3 regions of the Metabacillus sp. KH_069 genome follow, and region 2 is predicted to be linked to each of the others. Evidence: predicted binding sites of a transcription regulator. Region 2 holds the regulator's gene; each other region holds the start of a gene.
What was found. Region 2 encodes Rex, which represses fermentation and respiration genes when NADH is low (regulators of the CRP and FNR family bind a similar motif). Its sites were predicted from a motif close to TTGTGAAATATTTCACAA; they were not measured.
Positions count from the first base shown of each region.

Region 1: a site for Rex is predicted at 947-964, ahead of yumC (ferredoxin--NADP reductase 2). Genes of this name have one in related genera too.
Region 3: a site for Rex is predicted at 981-998, ahead of AC3ISE_RS19810 (L-lactate dehydrogenase). Genes of this name have one in related genera too.

Region 1 is NZ_CM174460.1:3,757,558-3,759,831, forward strand. Features, by position in the region: gene AC3ISE_RS18940 (NAD(P)/FAD-dependent oxidoreductase) at 1-844, opposite strand, end outside; gene yumC (ferredoxin--NADP reductase 2) at 1,236-2,231, shown strand.
Region 2 is NZ_CM174460.1:258,804-261,077, reverse strand. Features, by position in the region: gene tatC (twin-arginine translocase subunit TatC) at 1-583, opposite strand, end outside; gene AC3ISE_RS01520 (twin-arginine translocase TatA/TatE family subunit) at 602-775, opposite strand; gene AC3ISE_RS01515 (redox-sensing transcriptional repressor Rex) at 793-1,434, opposite strand; gene moaC (cyclic pyranopterin monophosphate synthase MoaC) at 1,431-1,946, opposite strand; gene AC3ISE_RS01505 (ABC-F family ATP-binding cassette domain-containing protein) at 2,100-2,274, shown strand, end outside.
Region 3 is NZ_CM174460.1:3,928,283-3,930,556, reverse strand. Features, by position in the region: gene AC3ISE_RS19810 (L-lactate dehydrogenase) at 8-958, opposite strand; gene AC3ISE_RS19805 (ammonium transporter) at 1,230-2,274, shown strand, end outside.

The DNA.
Region 1 (2,274 bases), 930 kb from region 2:
CGCGCATATTTTCAAAACCAGCTTCTTCAACGATGCTGTTTCCGCGCACACCTGCTGCCCATACAACTGTATCAGCTTTGATTTCTTCCATTATGTCGTCTTTTGCAACAATAATACCATCTTCTACACATTCTTTGATCGCAGTTCCGATCTTGAATTCTACACCTTTACGCTCTAAGTGGTTAACAGCGTATTCTACAAGCTCTGGATCGAATCCAGGAAGAGCAGTTGGTGCAGCTTCTACACAGATAATGCGTACTTTCTTATGATCAACATCGTACTCGCGGCAAAGCTCAGGAACACGGTTAGCAAGTTCTCCCAGGAACTCAATGCCAGTGAAGCCGGCTCCGCCCACAACGATTGCAAGACGCTGGTCGCGTTTTACTTCTTCTGTGTTGTAAGTAGCAAATTGATATTCGATATGCTCGCGCAATTGACGCGCAGCATTGATGTTAGTAATACCGAAAGCGTACTCTTTCAAGCCTTTGATTCCAAATGTTTCTGGATGAGATCCAAGAGAAATCACAAGGTAGTCATACTCAAGCTCGCCATTTGCAAGAACAATTTTCTTTTCATCCTTGTTAATCGAAACAACTGTTTCTTTCACAAATTTCACACGGCTGTTATCAATAACATCTTTCACTTGGTATCTTGCTTTATCATGATGCAAAGTACCAGCTGATGCCTCGTGCAGCCATGTTGTTTCATAGTGGTAATCATTTTTGTTAACCAGTGTAAGATCTGCTTCGTTCACACCGATCATTTTTTGAAGACGTGTAACTGCCATTAATCCGCCGTAACCTGCACCTAAAACTACTATTTTGGGCTTTCTCAACCGAATCACATCCACCTTTTTTTCTGAATTTGTTGTAAAGATTGAAATAAGTTCTATACTGATTATCTTCCGCTGCTTCACAACATTTTATTTTGTTTTGCCTAAAAAAGTATGTGAAAATGTTCACTTAACTTTTCAAAATAATACCGAAAACTTTGTAAGTAGTAACATAGAATATAAATAACGCCTATATTACATAATAGCATCTGCGATTTATTTTTCAAGACCAAATTGAAGGATTAGAAACGTTAAGAATTTTACAAAAATAAAAACATTCTCTATAATAATCATATTCTTATACAAGCCACATCTCTTTACTCAGGTCACCAGGTGAAATTGTTAAAGAGGTATGATATGTTATAATTAAGAATTATTATCAATTACAAGCGAGGGGATATTTGTGAAGGAAGACACAAAAGTATACGACATAACAATTATTGGCGGCGGACCTGTTGGTTTGTTCACAGCTTTTTACGGCGGCATGCGTCAGGCTTCAGTTAAAATTATCGAAAGCTTGCCTCAGCTGGGCGGACAGCTTTCTGCCTTATATCCTGAAAAATACATATATGATGTTGCAGGATTTCCTAAAGTGCGCGCACAGGAATTAGTTAACAATCTAAAAGAACAAATGGCTAAATTTGAGCCGACTGTCTGCTTAGAGCAAGCAGTAGATACTGTTGAAAAACAAGCTGATGGTGTCTTCAAATTAACAACTGATCAGGAAATCCATTATTCTAAAACGATTATCATCACTGCAGGAAATGGTGCGTTCCAGCCCCGTAAAATTGAACTTGAAGAAGCTGCTTCATTTGAAAAAGCAAATCTTCATTACTTCATTGATGATTTAAATCAGTTTGCCGGACAGAGAGTTCTTATTTGCGGAGGCGGAGATTCTGCTGTTGACTGGGCGCTTATGCTTGAGCCAATTGCCGAGAAAGTAACTCTTGTGCACAGACGGGATAAGTTCCGTGCTCATGAGCATAGTGTTGAAAATTTGAATAACTCAAAAGTTCAAGTTCTCACACCATTTGTACCAAAAGAATTAACAGGTACAGAAAATATTGAGCAAGTTGTATTAGAAGAAGTGAAAGGCGACCGCAAAGAAGTCATCGATGTGGATTCTGTCATTGTTAACTTTGGATTCGTCTCATCTCTTGGCCCAATCAAGAACTGGGGTCTTGAAATTGAGAAAAATTCGATTGTCGTTAACAGCAAAATGGAAACAAACGTAGAAGGCATATATGCTGCAGGAGACATCTGCACGTATGAAGGAAAAGTAAAACTGATCGCAAGCGGATTTGGAGAAGCTCCAACCGCGGTTAACAACGCGAAAGCTTATATGGATCCAAAAGCAAGAGTTCAGCCGCTTCACAGCACAAGTTTGTTTGAAAAATGAATAGATATTACTCCTAAAAAGAGGAAAAGCGGTCTGCTTTTCC
Region 2 (2,274 bases):
AGTACGCATATTTCCTGATTTTCGAGAGGAACATCGGTGTTACGATGCCAAGCCTCGTTAAGAACATGATGACAACCGGAAGCTGAAACAGCAGTCCAAACGGCACTGTCAGCTGAATTAAAAACTGAAAGTATTCGTTGATGCCAATGACTTGATTAATCTCTAAGTCATTGGAGATCCCCTCCATGAAATCCACGACAAATGGAAAGAGCAAAAAGTACGAGAAGCTGATGCCGGCAAGAAACAGTCCAATGGAGATTGGAATATAGCTCAGCGTGACCCGTCTTTCTTTTTCATAGAGACCTGGACTAATGAATGCCCACAGCTGATAAAGAATAATTGGAGATGTAATAATAAATGCAATGATAAACGCGAATTGCATATAGACCATAAGCGGATCGGTCATTCGGAATGAATTCAGCGTTAAGTTCTGTGCTTCATTCGTATGCTGTAAATAGATGATAATCGGCTTTGCTAACAAAAAGCCTGCAATCACAGAGATGAAAAGGAAAAAAACCGTAATGATCAGCCTTTTCCTCAGCTCGGCAATGTGATCGTAAACCGACATTTCGTTTTGTTTCATGACAGCTTTCATCCTATCTTACTTCTCTTCTTTCTTTTTATCTTCATCATCCGAGAGACCCTTCGTTGCATGCTTAAATTCACGCAATGAATTTCCGACCGCTTTTCCAAGCTCCGGCAGTTTCTTTGGCCCGAAGATTAAAAGTGCAGCAAAAACAATCAGCAATAAACTTCCAAAACCGATAGTAGGCATATCATTCACCTCAATTCTTAAGCGTTAGGATAGTGTTTCAAAAAGTACACGAGTGATTGCAGTTCTACTGCAAGATCAATATGATGAATTCGTATTTCCTCGGGTACATTTAACCGTGCCGGAGTAAAATTCAGAATCCCTTTAATTCCTTTTGCAATCAGCCTGTCTGTAATGGGCTGGGCAGCCTGTGCCGGAACCGTTAAAATCGCCACGGTCACATCATCAGGAAGGTGTTCCTCAAGATCATCCAGATTATAAATAGGCACATCTCCGATTTCAGTGCCGATCTTTTTCTCATCGACATCAAAGGCAAGTGAGATTAACGTATTATTATTCTTAGTAAAATTATAATGCAAAAAGGCTGTGCCTAGATTACCGACACCTATCAAGGTAACTTTTGTCACTTCGTCCTGATCGAGCGTTTTTCTGAAAAAAGACAGAAGATAATTAACATTATACCCATATCCCTTTTTGCCAAGGGCTCCAAAGTAAGAAAAATCCCTGCGGATCGTTGCAGAATCCACTTTTACCGCATCGCTCAGCTCTGCTGAAGATACACGCTGTTTCCCTGATGCATGAAGATTCTTTAAAAAACGATAGTATAAAGGCAAGCGCTTAGCAGTAGCTTGCGGAATTTTCGATTGTTCGATGTTGTTCACATTCTATCCCCCACATTCAAAGCTACATCTTCGTCTCGTGTATAATCTCCGCTTTTCCCGCCCGTTTTTACAGATAAATAGGCAGGTCCGATGATTAACCCTTTATCAAGTGCTTTACACATATCATACACGGTCAGGGCACAGACTGAAGCGGAAGTTAGCGCTTCCATTTCCACACCTGTACTTCCTGTTGTTTTCACAGACGCAGCAATCATCAGATGGAAAAGATCGTTCTCTTTTTTCCATTGGAATTCAATATCAATTCCCTTAAGCGGAATCGGGTGGCACATTGGAATGATGTTCCATGTGTTTTTGGCAGCCATGATGCCTGCTACCTGGGCAACAGCCAGCACGTCCCCTTTTTGGAGCTTATTATTTACAATTTGTTCATATACATGTTCTTTCATGACAACGCTTGAAACAGCCACAGCGGTGCGCACAGAATCATGCTTGTTTGATATATCAACCATCTTGGCTCTGCCCTGCTGGTTAAAATGAGTAAAATTTGACATCTTTTAACGCCCCTCATACTAGACTATACACTATTTTTACAAATCTGTCTTTTTACTTATTGTGACAAATGTCTGCCCCTTGAAAGCTACAATCATTGCGGCTCTCTCTTCTATAAGCTACACTTAAACTATCATAGCCTGAGGTGAAAATACATGATTTTGCTACAAATTAACCAGCTGACGAAATATTTTGCAGCTGATCTTATATTATCGAATATCAAACTTGAAGTTCAAACAAGGGATAGAATTGCTCTTGTCGGCCGAAACGGGGCCGGAAAATCAACCCTGCTCAAAATTATTGCAGGTCAGCTTTCTTACGAATCCGGAG
Region 3 (2,274 bases), 760 kb from region 2:
CGATTATCTAATTAAAATGAGGTGCCAGTATCTCTTTTAAAATCGCGGCACTTTTCCTGAATTTATCCTGTTCTTCAGCATTCAGGTCAAGCTCAATAATGTCGCGGATTCCATCGCGGTTAATAACAGCCGGGACTCCGATATAGACATCTTTTTCTCCGTAGTGTCCGTCAAGATGGGCAGAAACGGTCAGGACGCAATTTTCATTGTGAAGGATTGCCTTCGTAATGCGGACAAGTCCCATTGCGATTCCATAGTAGGTTGCCCCTTTTCGATTAATAATCTGATAGGCTGCATCCCGCACGTTTTTAAAGATTTCATCTAAATCTTCTTTTTTATAGTCTTCGCTGCGTTCAATCATCTTCATCACAGGGATTCCGCCGACATCCGCAGAGCTGTATACAGGAAGCTCGCTGTCACCATGCTCGCCGATTATGTAGGCATGAACGTTATTTGGAGCGATTTTAAAATAATCGCCAAGCAGATAGCGGAAGCGGGAAGTATCTAGGATAGTTCCTGAACCTATCACTTGTTCTTTCGGCAGGCCGCTGTATTTCCAAGTTGCGTAGGTAAGGATATCAACTGGGTTCGTTGCTACTAGAAATATTCCCTGAAATCCTGATTTCATCACGCTTTCGGTAATTTCTTTGAATATGGCCAGGTTTTTCGCAACAAGATCAAGGCGGGTTTCGCCTTTCTTCTGGTTAGCCCCTGCACAAATGACAACAATATCTGCGTGTTTGCAATCCCCGTATTCTCCGAGACGGATTGCGGTAGGATTTGGCGCAAACACTTTTCCATGATTAAGATCCATTACATCCCCAAGCGCTTTTTCGGCATTAGCATCAATTAAAATCAGTTCATCAGCTATTCCTTGATTCATGAGAGCAAATGCGTAGCTGGATCCGACAAATCCGGTTCCAACCAAGACTACACGGTTTATCTTTTCTTGTGCCATTGTGCAACACCCTTTCACATAATTGTGAAATACTTCACAATATAATTTTACCTTATTAAGGAAGAAATGTCTATTATAAATACAGATTATCATCGAATTATCAAAATCATTATGTAATTATGAGTGTGTTAGGTTTTTTAACATAAAGTTATAATAATTTTTAGAAAATTGGTTGACTAAAGAGAAAAATACGATAAAATAGAAAATAATTAACTCATGTTATATTTTATAACATACAATGTTATGAAAAGAGCAATAGGGGGACGTTAATTTGGATTCTATCTATTTGTTAAATAGTTTATGGGTGGTTTTAGGGGCGATATTGGTTATTCTCATGCAGGGCGGATTCATTCTGCTTGAAGCGGGATCTACACGAATGAAGAATGCGGGTCATATAGCAGGGAAGACAATCTTCACGTTTGGTCTTGCATCACTTGTGTTTTGGGCAGTGGGATTTGGATTTATTTTTGGCGACAATGCCAATTTTCTTGTTGGGTTATCCCACTTTTTCTATTCAGGCTATGAGCTGGAAGGGATGAATCTATCTTCATCCGTATTCTTTTTGTTTCAGCTTGCTTTTGCCGGAATTGCGATAACAATTGCACTTGGGGGATTTGCAGAGCGTGCTAAGCTGTCAATCTATCTTGTCTTTACGGTGCTTTTCTCAGCACTTGTTTATCCTGTCGTTGCACACTGGATCTGGGGCGGGGGCTGGCTTGCTGAGCACGGCAAACAGGATTTTGCCGGCTCTACGGTTGTTCATTTAACAGGTGCAATGGCTGCATTTGCTGCAACCATTTTGCTGAAGCCCCGTATTGGGAAATTCAATCAGGATGGTTCTGCCAATAACATTTTTGGGCATAATCAGGTGTTTACGGCTTTAGGAGTTTTGGTGCTGTGGATTGGCTGGTTTGGATTTAATGCAGCAAGCACACTTGGGGTAGAAGATGGATTTTTCGGTTATGTTGCGCTGAATACCAATCTTGCAGCAGCAGCCGGTGCGGTTGCAGCACTCATCGTTTCATGGGCAGTGCTTGGGAAATCAGATGTGCCGACAATGCTGAATGGTGCACTTGCGGGTCTTGTAGCGATTACAGCATCATGTGCGTTTGTTGATACGTGGGCAGCTGTTCTTATCGGATTTATCGCTGGAATTCTAGTTTTCTATAGTGTGAGATTTTTCGAAAAGAGAAAAATAGACGATCCAATCTACGCATTATCTGTTCATGGAGCAGCGGGAGTTTGGGGAACCATTTCAACTGGATTTTTCGCAACACCTGAACTCGCGACAGTTGGAAAACCGGGATTATTCTACG